DNA from 3 places in the Paenibacillus sp. FSL H7-689 genome. Region 1 is predicted to be linked to each of the others. Evidence: riboswitches for the same ligand, from Rfam matches in the RefSeq annotation. Region 1 holds a riboswitch; each other region holds the start of a gene.
The links. Region 1 has a riboswitch for thiamine pyrophosphate ahead of thiC (phosphomethylpyrimidine synthase ThiC). Riboswitches for the same ligand answer to the same signal wherever they lie in the genome.
Positions count from the first base shown of each region.

Region 2: linked by a shared signal. The riboswitch ahead of C170_RS02795 (ABC transporter ATP-binding protein) and the one ahead of thiC (phosphomethylpyrimidine synthase ThiC) in region 1 are both predicted to bind thiamine pyrophosphate.
Region 3: linked by a shared signal. The riboswitch ahead of C170_RS20370 (thiamine phosphate synthase) and the one ahead of thiC (phosphomethylpyrimidine synthase ThiC) in region 1 are both predicted to bind thiamine pyrophosphate.

Region 1 is NZ_ASPU01000039.1:57,762-64,149, reverse strand. Features, by position in the region: gene C170_RS22130 (IclR family transcriptional regulator) at 1-677, shown strand, start outside; TPP riboswitch at 827-940, shown strand; gene thiC (phosphomethylpyrimidine synthase ThiC) at 1,358-3,142, shown strand; gene C170_RS22120 (hypothetical protein) at 3,524-4,213, opposite strand; gene C170_RS30885 (hypothetical protein) at 4,396-4,563, opposite strand; gene C170_RS22115 (zinc ribbon domain-containing protein) at 5,029-5,847, opposite strand; gene C170_RS22110 (helix-turn-helix transcriptional regulator) at 5,921-6,388, opposite strand, start outside.
Region 2 is NZ_ASPU01000005.1:3,331-9,718, reverse strand. Features, by position in the region: gene C170_RS02810 (copper amine oxidase N-terminal domain-containing protein) at 252-1,205, shown strand; gene C170_RS02805 (pectate lyase) at 1,387-2,055, opposite strand; gene C170_RS02800 (radical SAM/SPASM domain-containing protein) at 2,403-3,278, opposite strand; TPP riboswitch at 3,496-3,598, shown strand; gene C170_RS02795 (ABC transporter ATP-binding protein) at 3,757-4,521, shown strand; gene C170_RS02790 (ABC transporter permease) at 4,511-5,338, shown strand; gene C170_RS02785 (ABC transporter substrate-binding protein) at 5,506-6,388, shown strand, end outside.
Region 3 is NZ_ASPU01000028.1:161,099-167,486, reverse strand. Features, by position in the region: gene C170_RS20390 (ThiF family adenylyltransferase) at 1-885, opposite strand, end outside; gene C170_RS20385 (thiazole synthase) at 882-1,649, opposite strand; gene thiS (sulfur carrier protein ThiS) at 1,652-1,855, opposite strand; gene thiO (glycine oxidase ThiO) at 1,852-3,024, opposite strand; gene C170_RS20370 (thiamine phosphate synthase) at 3,042-3,704, opposite strand; TPP riboswitch at 3,931-4,040, opposite strand; gene C170_RS20365 (ABC-F family ATP-binding cassette domain-containing protein) at 4,116-5,666, opposite strand; gene C170_RS20360 (hypothetical protein) at 5,805-6,388, opposite strand, start outside.

The DNA of each region.
Region 1 (6,388 bases):
CACGCAGTGATCTGGGACTCACCGAAATTGCCAGCCAGATCGGCCTGCACAAAAGTACAGTCCACCGCTTGATGGCTACGCTGGAGGATCGAGGGTTCGTGATCCGCGATGCAGCAACAGAGAAGTACCGACTTGGCATCCGAATCTGGGAGCTGTCAGCTCATATGTCCCGCAGTGATGATCCCGCTATTCTGCTGTTGCCTGCGATGGAGCGACTGAGAGATCGATTGGGGGAGACCGTGAGTCTGTACCTGCGTGATGGGAGTGAACGGATTCGAATTCAGGCTGTGCAAAGTGATCAGGCGATCCGCCGAGTTGCTCCCGTTGGTGTTAGACTCCCGCTGTCTGTGGGGGCTTCCAGCAAAGTCCTGATGGCGTTTGCCACGGACGAGGATCGTGAAGAACTGATGAACGGGCCGGAATGGCCGGTGTTTATTGATCCCGCGGTGTATTTGGCGCAGATGGGAGATATCCGGGATAACGGATATGCCACAAGTTACGAGGAACGTGAGCCGGGAGCTGCCGCGGTATCGGTACCGATTATGGATCGCAGAGGCAATATTGCAGCCGCACTCTCGGTCTCAGGGCCTGTCAGCCGACTTTCACAGGAGACATTGCATGAATACGCACCTGTGTTGAAGGATGCTGCTACGCAAATGGGGCTCATGTTATCCTGATGTTGATGTAAGTTTTTTCTCCAATAGAGTTTGATCATTTGGAATATAAAGGTTGTTTTTATGTTCCGGTTGCGCTACTCTGTAATGGACGGCCCAGCGGGGCCAGCTTCATTGAATATGAACGGCGGCTTATGTAAGCTGCAACTAATTAACGTTACTGGGGGAGTCCGAATTGTCCGGACTGAGACGGAATCGCATGAGATTCCGGACCCTTTGCACCTGATCTGGATCATACCAGCGTAGGGAAGTAATCGGCGATATGACCACAACCACCACATGATGTGACCCTTGTAGGGCTCCGTTAAGGAGCTGCATAAAGGTGCATTATTGGTGATGGACATAAAAGTCGGTTCCTTCGGGGACCGGCTTTTTTATATACAGGGAACGGGCGATATAGCGCGGATTTTATGGGCTTCTTTTTCGATAACCTGCGGAAGTGGGCTTGGATGAGGAGGGAAGTCTTATAGATCGATGATCTGTGGCAGCCTCCGTCTGTTGTTAACTGTACATGAAAAGTGTCTCCCCTGGTCTGGTGTAGGATCGCTCTTTCTTCTCTGCATTGCGCATGATTTGGGACAGGTACGTAAGCGAGCTAATGATGAAACCAACCAAACAAGCGACGAACACTGAGGAGGAGACAAGTGAACATGAGTACAGGAAATCAAACGGGACAACAAGCGATGGAACAGGAACATAACGGTCAGCAGGTGGAAAAAGAAACAGGGGCGGCCGGACGGGTCCAGCCCTTTCCGGGCAGCCGCAAAGTCTACATTCAGGGCTCACGGCCGGACATTGCTGTACCGGAGCGTGAGATAGCCCTTCATGACACAAATACTCCCCAAGGGGTGGAGCATAACGAACCGCTGCGTGTCTACGATACGAGCGGCCCGATGACCGATCCCGAATTTCATGCGGATATCCGCGCAGGTCTGCCATCCCTGCGCACACGTTGGATCACAGAGCGCGGCGATGTTGAAGCTTATCAGGGCCGTACAGTTAAACCGGAGGATAACGGACTGAAACCCGGAGGGAAGAGAGCCGGCGCTGAAGAGTACCCCGGATTACGTGGCAAACCGCTGCGGGCACAGCCAGAACGCTGCGTGACTCAGATGCACTACGCGAGACAGGGAGTCATTACGGCTGAGATGGAATTCGCCGCCATTCGTGAAGGCGTGGAGCCGGAATTTGTGAGACAGGAGCTGGCGAGTGGACGGGCCATTCTGCCATCCAACATCAATCACCCGGAGAGTGAGCCGATGTTGATCGGTCGTCATTTTCACGTGAAGATCAATGCCAACATAGGTAACTCTGCTGTATCTTCTTCCATTGAGGAAGAGGTGGAGAAGATGACCTGGGCGGTACGATGGGGATCGGATACGGTGATGGATCTGTCCACAGGCAAAAACATTCATACCACCCGGGAATGGATTATCCGCAATTCACCTGTGCCGATTGGTACGGTGCCGCTGTATCAGGCGCTGGAGAAGGTGAATGGCGAAGCGGAAGCGCTGACCTGGGAGTTGTACCGTGACACACTCATTGAGCAGGCAGAGCAGGGCGTGGACTACTTTACGATTCATGCAGGTGTACTGCTGCGTTATATCCCCATGACCGCCAAGCGAATGACAGGTATTGTGTCTAGGGGTGGTTCCATTATGGCAGCATGGTGCCTTGCGCATCATCAGGAGAATTTTTTGTACACCCATTTTGAAGAAATCTGCGAGATTATGAAAAGGTATGATGTGGCGTTCTCACTGGGAGATGGACTTCGTCCAGGCAGTATCTACGATGCGAATGACGAAGCTCAGATGGCGGAACTGGCCACGCTTGGGGAACTGACGCAGATCGCATGGAAGCATGATGTGCAGGTGATGATCGAAGGCCCGGGTCATGTGCCGATGCATAAGATCAAGGAGAATGTGGACTTGCAGATGGAGATCTGTAAAGAAGCACCGTTCTACACACTTGGGCCGCTAACGACCGACATTGCGCCAGGATATGATCACATCACATCCGCCATTGGGGCAGCCATGATTGGCTGGTTCGGCACGTCCATGCTCTGTTATGTTACGCCAAAAGAACATTTGGGCCTGCCCAACAAGGATGATGTGCGGGAAGGGGTCATCGCCTACAAGATCGCAGCTCATGCCGCCGATCTGGCGAAAGGCCATCCGCGTGCTCAACGCCGCGATGACGCATTGTCCAAGGCACGTTTTGAGTTCCGCTGGCGGGACCAGTTCAACCTGTCACTGGACCCGGAACGGGCATTATCCTACCATGACGAGACGCTGCCAGCAGAAGGGGCCAAGGAAGCTCATTTCTGCTCCATGTGCGGACCAAAGTTCTGTAGCATGCGCATTACGCAGGACATTCGTGCCTTTGCCGCAGACAAAGGGTTGTCCGAGAATGGGGCTGTAGCTGCCGGGATGCAGGAAAAGGCCGAGGAATATCGGACACGCTCCTAGGCGCCGGTACAGCGCAAGCTGGGCAGTCTGAAATAGAGATAAAGCCGTTTCTCTCTGTCATTGCAGAGAAGAACGGCTTTTTTTAGTTTTATGTCATGTATGTATTCTTAACCATACTCAGCCTTTATCAGAATTAGCTTTGTGATTAAGTGTGGTCCATATCTTATACAGAATTCCTGCGATAACGAATAAAAGAGCATCACTGAGTTTTGGTGCTCCTCCGTATAGAAATGCGGAACAGGAAAAACCTACTATAAACAGTAAAACAATATAGAGGAATCGCATATTAGTTCACCTCGTTAATTTGTGGTGTTACTAAGTAAGTGAGTTCATAGTTGCATAGTTTCAGATAGAACTTGTTACTTCACTCCAAATCAGCAGCTACTGTCGAGCCAAGCCCAAATCCTTCTCCAAATACGTTGCAAGCAATGCCAGCGGGCTATGGATCTGAATACCACGATTCGTTGTAACTTGTGCAGCAGCGGGAGCCATAGACAGCTGGGCTGCCACTACCGTTTTACCCGGATGCTGCTCAGCAATCTGCTGTAAGCCTTCACGTACCGCTTCGAGATACCCTTGCTGATCTCCACGCATAATCAACTCAAATGTCCCAGGGATGCACACCGCTTCCGTCTGAGATGTCTTGGCAACGTGTAGTTGCCCATTCTCATCCTCTTGCTGTAATACCCGATTCAACCGTGCCATCGTTCCTTCAACGGTTGCCGGATTGGTGAATGCTATTATGTAATCTCCTGGTACTCGCCGCATCTCCTGCAATAACGGATCATCTATGCCGATCACAGGCACAGGGACCTGTATGGCTTCCTGCTCCAATGCTGTCGCAAACAGGGTACACGTGACCAGAATGGCATCGGCATGACACTCAGCGATCCATTGGAGCGTCTGGGCTACCTTCTCGTGAATGACGACCGCGGAAAAGTCAGCGTCATGTTTAAGACGGTCCAGACCTGGATCGACGTAATGGACCAATTCAACTTCATAAGGAGCAAGCGTCTCTTCAATTAAGGCGATGTTAGAATAATGAGCGTGAAAACAACCAATGGTGATCATGTGCTAAGTCCCCTTTTACAGTTCGTATATGTCATGGATCTTTTAGATATTTAAACCATTATAGAAACATGCCTGAGAACTGTACAGTCGTTTATTGCTCAACGCCAATAACCGCCCTTCCGCCAAGCTGCGGAAAGACGGTTGATAACCTGACTCGACTAGAGTCGGTCCGGTGTCCATTTTTATCTAAGGGAAGGAGAAGTATTTTTCTTCGCCATTTTTTGTTGCAGAATTTCATGAAAGGATAGACCTTGAGTGTTCTCATTCTCCTTTTTAGGAGCAGTGGTCGCCGTGTTGCGCGGATATTGGTGATGGTACGGGATCATTTGCTGAATAGGCATGCGGATCATCTTGGTTCCTCCTTTGATGCGTTTTTTTGGATTATGTATTTCGACTGGTTACCATGCCAGGTGCGCATATAGGTACATGTGACTTGTTAGACGAAATAAAAGAGTTTAAAGCGTAATTCCAATTGGATTGTAGTGATTTTACCCGGTTTTAAGGAGATGTAAACGTTTTTAGGGAAATTCAGGAGTAAAGGACCTGATTTGAAAGGTTTGATATGGGAGGATCGAATCGGTTGTTATGTGAATAGTCCCAATTTTAAGGAAGTCAATGGTACCCGCTTATGAGGCATATTATCTGGTTAAATGATGCAAAGCATGCTAACTAACTTGGTACCATGGTCGGGTTGTTTAGGGGGTAATGTAGTTCCGGATATAACAAAAAACTGCCGAGCGAACCCGGCAGCTTGCGTGATATGAAGAAGGATGCGATGAAACTTTGATTCTGTCTGAGGTGGTATCGTGTTGGCTTTATCTACTTTGGCGAACAGCGATGTATATATCCACTTGTACACTTTCGGGATTCAGGCTGCGTTCATCATACAATTCAAAATCCCCGGTGAACGTACGATCGCTTTGTTTGTCCCATGCCCACACGGCTCCCCAGGCTTCGCCAACAACCTCTGCCATGGGTCCTTTTCTGGAAGTGAATACGGCGTAAGTTGCAGGAGGGAGTAAAATGTCGTCCAATCCTTCAGGCAATGATTCGTTCGGACTGACCTCATGCCCTACCAGTATGGTGTATTCTCCGGTTATCCCATCGGTGTAATCCGTGTAACAACCATAGCGAGCACTTTCAGGTGCAGGGAGGTGCTCTGAGGCAAAATAATTGTTCCAGAGTCCCTGAATACAACCTTTGCCACTGATTTCAATGGCGTTGGTTGTGCGGGCGGATACGCCGGCAATACGTTTTCCAGGGAGAGTGACATAACGAACGGGCTGGGCAGAGAACGAATGATCTGTTGTTACCTGATCAGGATTAGCGGAAACAGTAGGGTTTTCGGCCAGAGATTCTGCATGTTGATCCGTTGTATTTGTGCGCCAACGTTTCAAAAAAGGAAGCTGGTTACGCAGCATCGAACGAGCGGATTCCTCATCCATGCCTTCGTCCTTCAGAATGGCAGTGCACATCTCCGTCATGCCTTCTAGTGACATACCGGGCTGCTCAAACTTGCCCTCTTTGTAACAATAAATACAGTACTCACGGGTTGTGCTTCCATCTGCTTCCGTTCCGAATTGGGCAGGGGTTGTGAGCGGCATGCCGCAGCTTTGACATACAGTGACGTTCATGATTAATTCCTCCTCATATATGTACAGATTGAATATATCTGAAGTATACGGGTAGGAACTGGACAGCTGTCTGTCAGGTTTGAGTCGGAGGTATATAATTTTGTACAATTTGCTCCGCGATACGGCAGATTTCATCCCGAATATGCTGAGGTTCCAATACTTCAACGTCCGCGCCGAAGCCCAGAATGAATCCATATAACCAGCCATCCTCGGGAAAAGCAACCTGGCTGATATAATACCCAGTCCCATCAGGCATGACGTTCTCGATCCCAAACCATTCTTCCGCAATATGACGGACGCGAGCATGGAATTTCAAGGTTAACCTAGCTTGATTGTCCGGACGGCTCCATTCCTGTTGCCAGGGTCTGTCCTGTGGGTTGATGACTTTACGCTCGAAGTGCTCATTAGCAAGTGTGACATCTTGCATGCGCACAAGCTTGAACATGCGAAATTGATTCCGCTCGTGACAAAAAGCATACAGATACCAGGAATGCTTCTTGAGTACGATGGTATGAGGGTCGGCAGTTCGGTGAGTATGGAT
Region 2 (6,388 bases), on a different contig from region 1:
TGGCATTACCCAGATCAGATGTACGGTCAGCGGCACAAGGCCACTCTCTCAGCCCAACTTCATTGAGCTCCCGGTTCACTTATTTCATTGCTTCTAATGTACATCAGATGGGTATTTGTGGCAATCCCTAGAAAAAGCATCATACTTCATTTGGGGTAACAGGGGAAAGAATCTGATGGTTCACTTTCCATAATATGAAACATTTAGGTTATGTAGTCCGTCTTAAACATTTAGAAGGGAGATTGATAGTGATGAAAGATTACAATTCTGTTTGGCAACTTAAAACATGGAAAATGGTCCTTGCCGCTTCGATACTCACCGCAGGCACGGCACCTGCCTTACTCTCATCCACTGTGGCGGAAGCCGCAACAACTAAACCTAAACCGACAGCTTATATTAACAATGTTCAAGCTCAATATGATGTTGTCATACGGCAGGGTATTACGTACGTGGCATTGACGGAGCTTCAATTCCTCGGCAACTATACGTTTGGTTACAATAACAAAACAAAAGAGATCAGCATTAGCACAGGCAGCGATAAGTATGTCCTTACACCTAACAGCAAAACAATGAAGAAAAACGGTCAGAATGCGACATTATCCTCAGCGCCGATTCTGGTGAATGGTAAAGCGATGCTTCCGCTCCGTGCCATCGGTGAAGCTTTTGGTGCCAAGGTGCAGTGGAACCAGAAGGCCAAGGAAGCCTACATTTACACTACCGACGCTACGATTGTAAAAGAATATAACAGTTCCGATCTGACTGTGGCGCGTGAAGCCGCACTGCATCTGCCACGCTTCTCTGAACTGGGACAAGCAAGTCTGGACATTCGCAATCCTTTGGGTCCGGTGGATTCATCCATTGAATACATCTTTGAGCAAGGTAAAAAAGATCGTTTCTTCGTTGTTGAGGATAACGATCTGATCAGTTATTATATCCTTAAAAATGGAAGTGCACTGCTACAATGGCAGGCTAACATCAGCAAAAATGCCGGAACCATCGGTGACCTGTTCTTTATTAAAAACAAAGCCGTTGCTGAAGCAGGGACTCGTCCTTCCGTAGCAGGTCAAACACTCGTATCATTTAAGTACTCTCGCATGCTTGAAGAAACCTCTTACGAAATCATGAACAAATTGGGCTCTATTGATACCGGTTCTGTTGTCCCCGAGAAAGGCAAAGTCATCGTTGAAGTTCCGGGAGAGCAATAATTTGAGCATCCTCTATAAAACATTGCTCAGCAGAACTATACTATGACATCTGCATTACAAAGAGCGTCCCACAAAGTCATTGTAACAATGACCTTGGAACGCTCTTTTTGGCGTTATATTTTAACTTCAAATTACAAGCAGAGCTTAAACTTTTACCAACTCCAGCGATTCAATCTTCTGTCTAATATTGCGTGTTCCCAGACTGGCTCGTTTTCCCTGAAGCAAACCCCTTGAACAACGTTGGTACTTTGGAATAACGGGTATTCGTAATTTTCCCTTGTGATGTGCTGCTGTCTGTACGCATAATCGAATCTTTCACATTGGAAATGTTGGAGTTATCCAGCGTCATGTTAACTGCGAAGGAAGTTCCACCATTTTGGCGAACCAGTTTGCCAATATCATCTGCACGGAAATTTTTGATGTTAATTGTTCCAGCTGCATTCATCTGGAACACTTTATCATAAGCCTTATACGCTGCCCCACCGGTAATGTTAACCGTTCCGGCAGACTTCAATGTCAGTGCATCCTCGCCCACGTCCTGCCAGACCACATTCGATATATTACAGTTGCCATAACAGTGAACACCATCAGCAGCTGGTGATCCAATGTTTACGTTTTTGAGCGTGGCCCCTGCCTCCAGACGGAAGACTGGCTTCTGATTTTCTGCTTGAGATCCGTCGCCCAGTGTGGAAGGATTAGCTACAAATGTTTTGCCTTGACCATCATAGGTCGTGCCCTTTGGAACCACAATGGTTGAATTTACAACCGTAGGCGCAGCCGCAGCCGGAACTGCACCAAATATAGAAGCAACCAAACCAGCGGACAGTAACAACGTCAACATTTTTTTCATAACTTTATTCCTCCCTTATTCTCTCGTTTTTTGGTAGTGTACAGCCTGGGCTTGTACTGGAAGATCGTCAGAGGTGCACCTCTGTCCGATCTACAACCTAATCTTACCAAATAAGGGAGGTAACTAGAATAATCATTAGATCAGATATATCATGACAACGCACAATCCCTGTCATATCGGCATTTTTTGCATATCAGGTTTCTCAAACAATATGCTGATATCAACCTCTGGTATGCTCATTTGTAACGTATGTACCCCTCACTTAATCCCCAATAACAAAAAAAGACCACTACATTTGTCTCCAAATGTGTGATCTTGAATGTCTTCTGGCTTGCTGATATAAAATATCAGGCTCCAAATCTCTGACGATAACCGCACTTTCTACACAACTCTTCTACAGCTTCGCGTTTGGAGAAGCCATATACCAGATTGTTCGCTCGCTCACCCTCAATAATCTCCGAGAATGACTTCTCGTGCACATTACCCAGGTTAATCACACCCTCGCCATCGAGACAGCATGGAACCACCGTTCCATCTACAAGCACAGCTGCCTGACCGCGAAGTGCATGGCAAAAGCCTTTACCGTCATCTTCAGGCGCATCCAGACTTGGCCACTGGAACTCATGGTCCTGATTCAGGTATACATTCGGGGCAATTTTGACCCCACTGCCTGGAACTACTTTTTCCTCAATGCGGAAGTCGAGATTGAATTCACGTTCCAATACTTCAAGGGTCTCCCGATTTCGATTCATCTGAGCATTTGTGAAGTTATCCTGCGTCAGATTCCAAAGTCGGAATGAGATGATGACATTGTGCTTAACGGCCTCGTGTACAAAGGACAAAATATGACGCAGGTATCCGTCACGATCTGTTGAACCTTCATGCCCATCGAAGCTGTGCAGGGAGAAATTCATCTGCCGCAGCGCCGGTTTGCCAAGCAATTTATGCTGAGTCTTGGGCAGCAGTGTACCATTCGTTGTAATGTTCACCTTGAGTCCCTTCTCATGTGCGGAATCGAGCAACAGATCTATTTTGGGATGCAACAAGGGTTCACCTTTGACATGTAGATAAATATGATTGGTGTGTGGTTTAACTTGATCCAGTATATTGTTGAAGACTTCAGGATCAATGAATCCTTTGGCACGCTGTGTCTGCGGACAGAAGCTGCATGCCAGATTGCAGATACTCGTGATCTCAATATATACTTTTTTGAACGTTTTCAACTCGGGTCCCCATTCTGCTTCGGAGGGAGAACAATCCCGCCTGCATTTGTGATCCGGCCAATATGCGCCACCACTATTATATCGGGTTAGGGAGCCCAGGTAAATTGTTCAGTTGTTCGGGTCTGACTCCAAGTTCATCTCAAGAATTCTATCACGCTGCCTCTTTACAGTTCATGTTCAAGTGATATATGCTGAACACACAACTGCATATCTTGAACTTTTGCACTAGGGGAGCCTTGCGGCTGAGACGAATATGACTATTCGGACCCTTTGAACCTGATCTGGATCATACCAGCGGAGGGAAGTGGAGCGGCCTTTTAGTAAGCGGAATTTTTTCATGTATGTGAAGATAAATTGCGGATTTAACTTACAGACCCACTCATTTCTCCGGAAATGGGTGGGTCTTTTTTGTTCCTTTTGCAGAGTATAGGATGCCGTTGTTATTGCAGCAGTCTGACATCAAGGGGGTGAGGATCAGATGTATAACCATGTAACCATTCACAACGTAAGCTTTGCTTTTCCCGAAAAAAAGGATTCCCCTGTGCTCTCCAATGTGTCGCTTCAGGTTCAACAAGGAGAATTTGTCTCGCTCATCGGCTCCAGCGGATCAGGTAAAAGCACGCTCTTCAAGCTGCTCGCAGGCTTGCATGAACCAACGGTTGGCACCATCGATATAGCTGATGTCCCGCAAGGACAACGGCTCGGACGAGTCGCCTATATGCCACAGAAAGATCTGCTGTTATCCTGGCGAACCGTCATGGAGAACTGCATGCTTCCTTCCGAGTTTGCACCAGGCCGACAGGACAAGGACAAGTTACGTGCCAACATCCTAGCTGGATTGGCAAGGTTCGGCCTGTCGGGTTATGAACAGGCCTATCCAGATGAATTGTCCGGCGGCATGCGGCAGCGGGTGGCATTGCTTCGTACCTTGCTTACAGGCGGGCAGCTCATGTTGCTGGATGAACCCTTCGGTGCACTCGACGCATTAACCAAACGAGAAATGCATCGCTGGTTGCTGGAGCTGTGGGAGAGCTTTGGCCAAACCGTGATGTTCATTACACATGACATCGAAGAAGCCCTGCTGTTAAGTGACCGTATCATTCTGTTAACTCCAGGAGGGCAAGGTCAGCAGTTGCAGGAGATGACGGTTCCTTTACCACGCCCAAGGCATTCGGACATGATCTACGAACCGGCTCTCGTGCAGATGAGGCAACAACTGGAGGAACAATTGCATGCACGATAGAGCTGAGGTTAGCGTCTGGACGTGGTGTTCAAAGTGGCTCTCGAGGTCGTTTTCCCAATATGGTCTGTTCATTATGCTCATGTTCTTATTACTGGCGATCTGGGAAGTGATTGTGCGTATGGGATGGGTGCCCTCCTTCATCATTCCTGCACCCACGGCCATCGTAAGCTCACTGGTTAAGCATCGCCGTCTGCTGTTGACCATCCATCTGCCTGCTACCTTTATGGAGGTTGTTGTTGGTTTTGTCTTGTCCATAGTGACTGGAATTACGCTGGCAACAGGCATGCATATGAACCGATCGATTGAAAAGGCATTGTATCCCTTCATTGTAATTAGTCAGACCATCCCGCTGATCGCCTTGTCCCCCGTATTTATCTTGTGGTTTGGTTACACGTTGTGGAGCAAAGTCGCGGTGGTATTTTTAATCGCATTCTTCCCCATTGTGGTCAGTACCTACGATGGACTCCGCCAAGGCGATCCGGAGCAGCGTGAACTACTGCTCACCATGGGCGCCAACAAGTGGGATATTTTTTGCAAACTCCAGGTTCCGCTGGCACTTCCCTCTTTTTTCTCGGGGCTAAAGATGTCTGTGGTGTACTGCGTGGTTGGGGCAACGATTGGCGAATGGCTCGGTGGTAGCAAAGGTCTAGGGTACTTCAGCCGTCGTATGTCCAGCAACATGAACACGGATGCGATGTTTGCCGCCATTTTGCTGTTATCCCTGCTTGGGATCGTTTTGTTTGTACTGATTACCTGGCTGGAGAAACGATTTAGCATACGGCGTCATCGTCATGGAGGCAAAAGAAAGGTTGGATAATACTTAGACAGAAATTAGATGTAAATACAGTAGTTACAATCTTCAAAACAAAACATATCTTATGCACAATTTCAGCAGCATCTTCAATCAGTTCACTGTCACATTATCGTTAACATGCTGCTGTCCATTTTCTACAAATCAAAACGATGAAATGAGGAACTTCATTTATGAATAACAAAGGTATATACTCCTTGCTTCCCATCATGCTAATTAGCCTTTTCCTGATCATTAGCGGATGCAGCACCACGAATACTAGCAAAAACACGCCAACAACAGACTCTGCAACTAATGCACAGCAAACAGATCCGTCTGCAACCGAACCAACATCAGAGGCCAAAGATAAACTGTCTATCATGCTCGACTGGTACCCGAATGCAGTACACTCCTTCATCTATGTGGCTCAGGAAAAAGGATACTTTGCAGACCAAGGTCTGGATGTCGAAATTCAGATGCCTGCGGATACCAATGATTCGCTCAAACTTGTTGCTGCCGGAAAAATTGATCTGGCCCTAAGCTACCAGCCCCAAATCTTGCTCGCGCGTGGCGAGAACATTCCTGTACGTTCCATTGCTGCTGTTGTTCGGCACCCGCTTGTGCATCTGTTGACCGAAGCGAATGGCAACGTAAGTTCACCCAAAGATCTTGAAGAAAAGACTGTTGGTTATTCCTCCATTCCTCTGTACGAAGCGATGGTACGCACGATGATCAGTAAGGATGGCGGCAATCCCGACAACATAAATCTGGTCGACGTTGGGTTCGATCTGATTCCTTCGCTGGCTTCCGGACAGGCGGATGCGATTATGGGTGGTTTTATTAACCATGAACAATTGATTTTGGAGAAAGAAGGACATGCCATGAAATCGATTAACCCCGTCGATTATGGTGTGCCTGATTATTATGAATTGGTCCTGACTGCAAGTGAAGCTGGCATTGAAGCAAAAAAAGACCAACTTACCCGGTTCGTCAAAGCGGTCCAGGAAGGACAGAAATATGTGACTGAGCATCCAGAAGAAGCCTTGAGTATTCTGCTCGCTCATGAGAATGAAACAT
Region 3 (6,388 bases), on a different contig from region 1:
TTCCGCTGTATGTTGAAGATCAATATTCATGCGCCTTGCAGGTCGGATCTGAACGGTGTCCCTGCCACACAACACATCTGTTTTCTCCAGATTGGACGCAGAAAGATATGGATACGTTGCCGAAGTACCGCAGGAAGGACAGTCTTGCTTTTTCGCACCATCCACATTGATGGATATGTATTCGTTCCTCCACACGTCAAATGACAATAACTTACGTCTCAATGCATTTGCATTGCCACTAAGTAACTTCATCGCTTCTGCGGTCTGATTCGCCGTTACCATCTGTACGGCTTGAGGTATGATGCCAGACGTATCACAGGTATCTCCACCCAGAGGGACTTCACCCAGCAAACAATTTAAACATGGCGTATCTCCGGGCATAAACGTATAGGTAATACCATAACTACCTACGCATCCACCATAAATCCAGGGAATACCGTGCTTCTGTGCCATATCATTAATAAGTAGTCGGGTATCAAAGTTATCCGTTGCATCCATGATCAAGTCTGTATGCTGAACGAGTTCTTCCAACTCATCTACTCTGACGTCCAACACTTTCCCTTCCACATGAACCGTGGAATTAATGGCAGATAAACGTTTTTCCGCCGCCATTGCCTTCGGTATCCGCTCAAGCGCGTCCTGTTCTACATATAATTGCTGCCGCTGCAGGTTACTCCACTCCACATAATCACGATCCACAATCGTTAAGTGTCCGACTCCTGAACGAACTAACGTTTCTGCAATTCCTGTTCCGAGTGCGCCAGCGCCTACAATTAAAACTCTGCTGCCCTTTAATCTGGCCTGGCCTTCCTTGCCAAGTGGCGCGTACCGTTCCTGTCTGGAATAACGATCGGCCTGCTCGGAAGATGTTAATTGATCTGTCATGTATGAACCATTCCTTCCACCGGACTACTGGCTGCTGCATAACGCTTTACGGGAATCATGCCTGCCTCATATGCCAATCTACCCGCTTCTACCCCCAATCGCATCGCTTTAGCCATGCTCACTGGATCCCCTGATCCGGATACGGCTGTATTTAACAACACGCCATCGGCACCAAGTTCCATCGCATAAGCAGCATCTTTTGGGGAGCGCAACCCTGCATCCACAATCACAGGTACAACGGCCTGCTCAATGATGATCTCAAGGTTATAGGGATTGATGATGCCTCTGCCAGCTCCGATAGGAGAAGCGCCAGGCATTACAGCATGTACGCCAAGCAATTGCAGCCTTTTGGCCAGAATGACATCATCTGAAATATAAGGCAATACCGTGAAGCCCTTTTCCAGCAAAATTTCGCAAGCCTTGTACGTTTCAATCGGATCTGGGAGTAACGTCATTCCATCTCCGATGACTTCGACTTTTATCATATCACAAAGTCCTGAAGCCCGCGCAAGCTCAGCAATCCGCACCGCCTCTTCCGCATTGGAAGCCCCCGCCGTATTCGGAAGAAGTGTGTATTTGTTCAAATCCAACGTATCCAGGAAATGCTTCTGATTACGTTCCTCCAGATTCAGACGACGAACAGCAAAGGTTAAAACTTCCGTTTCAGATGCTTCCACAGCCTGACTTTGCACTTCCAGATCGGAAAACTTGCCTGTTCCGAGCAACAATCTGGACTCAAACGTATATTTACCAATGTTCAACATCATCAACCGCCTCCTACAAAATGTACAATCTCAATTCGATCGCCTTCTCTTAATGCCGTCGTTTCATGATACTCACGGGTTAAAATATGCTTGTTCAGCTCTACAACTACAGTCTTGACTTGCAAATCAAAAGATTGGAGTAATTTATCCACACGATTCAATCTGTCTTCAATCTCCATCCGTTGACCATTAACGATGATATTCACTGCACCACTCCCTTTCTGTTCAATCGCTCAGGGCTCAGCGCCTCAATTCCGAGTTCTTCTGAGCTTTTGCCAGCGAGCAACTCAGCGATAAGCCTGCCTGTTATCGCACTAAGCAAGATACCGTTGCGGTAATGTCCAAAGGCGGCGAACAACCCGGGTATACTCTTGCAAGCACCTATATAAGGCAGTCCATCGGGAGTTGCCGGTCTTACGCCTGCCCACGCTCGTATAAATTGTGCTTCCTTCGTCCCAGGCACCCAGTGGGTAGCCGCTGTTAGCAGTTGCTGAACACCCTGTACAGAAACGTTCAAATCCGTTCTGCCTGGCAGACTGGTTGCCCCAAGCCAAACCTCTCCATTGGCTTTGGGAACAATATAGATATCCTCTGCATACACCGTTCTATCAGGTCTGTACCCTGCATGTTCATCTGAGAACTGAACGGCGGCTATTTCACCTTTTACCGACCACACAGGCAAGCTCAGATTCACATGTCTCATCAACTCTTCACTCTGTAATCCAGCCGCTATAATGACATGTTTGCATTTCATCTCACCGATCGATGTGGTGATCCCCTGCACACCGTGTTCGTTTGCTTGCACACGTATATCCTGTATGTCCTCCATAACCCGTGCTCCCAATGCTTGAGCGGATTCTGCATATGCCTTCGTTAGATGGACAGGAAGAATCTCACTCTCGTAAGGTCTGTAGTAGGCTCCATACGTATCTCTGTTAAGCCATGATGCCTCCTGTTGCACAACGGAACGGTCCCACCACACCTCATCAACAGAAGCAGACAACGCAAACTTCCGATTGTCCTTATAACTACTTAATTCACTGTATGAACGAAAAGGAGTTAGGAATCCCTGGCGTTGCAGACCAGTCTCTACCTCACTGAGTGTAGCCATTAGCACCTGTTGCTCGATAAGTAACTGTCTACTCTGCCTGGCGAGCTTAGCCATCAAAGGATGAGCAAAATCCTCACTGTCTGCTGCCAGCATCCCAGCCGCTGCGCAAGAAGTGCCTCCTGCAATCGTCGAACGCTCCAGTAACAGCACATCCTGTCCATGGGAAGCAAGCTCATACGCAATGGCACATCCAACAACGCCTCCGCCTACAATAATCGTTTCTGCATAAATCTTATCCGGTCTATCAGTAATGATCTTTTTCATCCTCTCATCTCCTTGATTCAGCGGCTCAAACTTTCTGTAGCAACGATAGCCTGCCTTAATGATTCAGCGGCCCGATCCGGGGAATCGCTCGCCCATACATTTGAAATCACAGCGACTCCCTGTGAGCCTGCAGAGCGAATAGCGTGAATGTTTCCCGGTTCGATGCCCCCAATCGCCATGACAGGAATGGAAACACCAGAGCACACTTCAGCCAGAGCATATAATCCTCTTGGTTCAAGATCAGGCTTACTGTTGGTTGAGTAGACATGCCCGAAGAAAAGGTAATCGGCTCCCCGTTCTTCAGCGATTTTTGCCTCATCGATTGAATGAACAGATACACCCAGACGAATTCGCTGGACATTGCTTATAACAGCAGGGTTGTAGTTACGTATAGCCTCTTGCCCCCAATGCACACCGCCATAGATGTCATTCTGTGGTGGCAGTTCTGAACCATTGATAACGATGCGACAAGACGGAACGCCAACACCACGCAGACTTTCAGCCCAACCGATCTTTTGTTGCCACGAGAGTTGTTTCTCTCGTATATGGATGTAGTCCACCCATGGCCAAACGTCCTTTGCAGCTTTTACAAAAGATGCTTGATCCCCTGCACCCGTAGATACAACATGCAGTTCAAATGATCCGTGTACACGTTCATGATAAATTACCGTACTTTTCATCTCCTTCCATGCGTGAATGCTATGAAAACACAAAAAAGCCACTCCCGTAGGGGAGTGGCTGCGTATTAATTATAGGACCAGATGACTGACTGATACATACAGTTCATTTCGTGCAATAAAGCTATAGACCTTATAGCCATAACGTTATACACGCAACTGCATGTTTCAATTTACTAAGCAAGACGGTTGAATTCTTTCGAATTGCCGTTTGCTCACGTCATTCACTGAAACGCGCTCGCCACTTCCCTACGCTGGTATGATCCAGATCAGGTGCAAAGGGTCCGGAATCGCATTCTTCCATCTCAGCCACATCGTGCGGCCCCCCTAGTGTTCATATGAAGTTGTAGCCTATGTTACCATAGAAGGATTTTTTTGTCACTGTTCATTTCTGTTAAACGTTGCTTGAATTGTCTAGTTTTTCTCAGACCATTCTTCGACATTCCATGTTTTGGTGACCCAACCCTCGTAAAAATCAGGTTCATGAGATACCAGCAACACCGTTCCCTTAAATTCTTGCAAGGCACGTTGCAACTCCGCTTTGGCTGTTACATCCAGATGGTTCGTCGGCTCATCGAATAGAATCCAGTTGCTTTCACGCATCAAGAGTTTGCATAAACGAACCTTCGCTTGTTCTCCACCACTCAGCATGTTAAGCGGACGGGTAATGTGCTCATTTTTCAACCCGCAACGAGCGAGATGACCCCGGACTTCATTCTGGGTCAAATGTGAAAACTCATTCCAGACATCCTCAATCGGCGTGATATTCCCAGCACGAACTTCCTGCTCAAAATATGCCGTTTCGAGATAATCTCCCAAAAAGGTTTTTCCACTGAGTGGAGATATTTTGCCCAAGATGGTTTTCAGCAGCGTCGATTTACCCACACCATTACAACCTACGATGGCAATTTTCTCACCACGTTCAATTGTCATTGTCATCTTAGGCAGCAAAGGATACGTATATCCAATTTCAAAATCAATGCCCTCAAAGACCGTTTTGCTACTCGCACGGGCATCCTTGAATTTGAACGTTGGTTTGGCCGCTTCATCTGGACGATCAATACGTTCAATTCTGTCCAGCTGTTTCTCCCGGCTCTTCGCTCGACCTGAAGTTGAAGCACGTGCCTTGTTACGCTGAATGAAATCTTCCTGCTTCTTGATGTACTCTTGCTGCTTCTCGTACGCATCAATATGCTGGGCTTTATTCATATCAGCCATCTCAAGGAACTTGTTATAGTTCGCTGCATATCTCGTTAATTTGGCAAATTCCAAATGATAAATGACATTTACTACTTCATTCATGAATTCCGTGTCATGGGAGATTAAGAGGAACGCATGAGGGTAGTCCTTCAGGTAACGTGACAACCATTCAATGTGCTCTACATCCAGATAGTTGGTCGGCTCATCCAGCAAAAGGGCTGTAGGTTTCTCAAGCAGAAGCTTGGCAAGAAGCACCTTGGTACGTTGCCCACCACTTAGAGCTGCGACATCCCGATCAAGACCAATTGCGGACAAACCAAGACCATTGGCCATCTCTTCCACTTTTACGTCAATCAGATAAAAATCGCCCTGTTCCAGTTGTTCCTGAATATCGCCCATCTCTTCCAGCAACTGCTCCAGCTTATCTGGATCTGCATCTGCCATCTGGTCCGTTATATTCATCATTTCTTTTTCTAATTCAAGCAACGGAAGGAATGCATCTTTAAGAACGTCACGAATGGTTTTGCCTGGGGTAAGCTTCGTGTGCTGATCCAGATATCCATAACGGACCTTAGGTGTCCATTCCACTTTTCCACTATCTTTAAGCAATTTACCGGTAAGGATGTTCATTAATGTGGATTTACCCACACCATTGGCACCAACAAGTCCTACACGCTCTCCGGCAAGTAAACGAAACGATACATTTTTAAATAACGTGCGATCTCCAAAATTGTGACTTACGTTCTCTACTGACAATAAACTCATAAGATGAGGTTGCTCCTATCTATTAGACATTACTTTTATTATTGTTCCGAAACCCTATTCTAGCACAGGTCCCGTCTTTTCTGAAAGTAATGTAAACAGTTCAGGAACCTCTTACATAATTTTGTCATACAGGCTACCCTAACGATTAGAGCATTTATATTCGAAATAGCCTTGTGCAGCTGCTTGTCTTGCGTCTGTAAACACCTCTTCAGCACGGTAACCATTACCACAAGTGGAGGGATAATAGTACTTGATACCCGTTAAAGGATCTACCCCACCTACGATGGCCGTTTTCTTCACGAGTCTGCCTCCACCGATTGCGTAGTTGTTGATCTTCTGGTCACCCACACCTATACCTTGGATAAAGGCCATAATCCCTGTATCGTTAATGGAGTTGTACCAATCTTCCTGCGCAATCAGGGGCATCGTAAACGTATAGGAAATACCGTTCTTTCTGGCAAACTCATTATGGCGGTTAATCACATCAGCCAGATCATCCTGCACAGTAGTCACAATCCGGCTTTGTCTAACTTGTTCAAATACGCTGGTATTCTGAAGTAAAGGAATCTGTGTGGTTGAAGCCAGTTCTTTTTGAAATCCCTCAATCCATTTCCCTGCACTTGCGTCATAGGCATATACGTAGTCGTCCAGTGTAAAGTTAATACTGCTACCATTTGAATCTGAATATGTATAAGGTTTCTTGGGGCTCCACACTTGCCTTA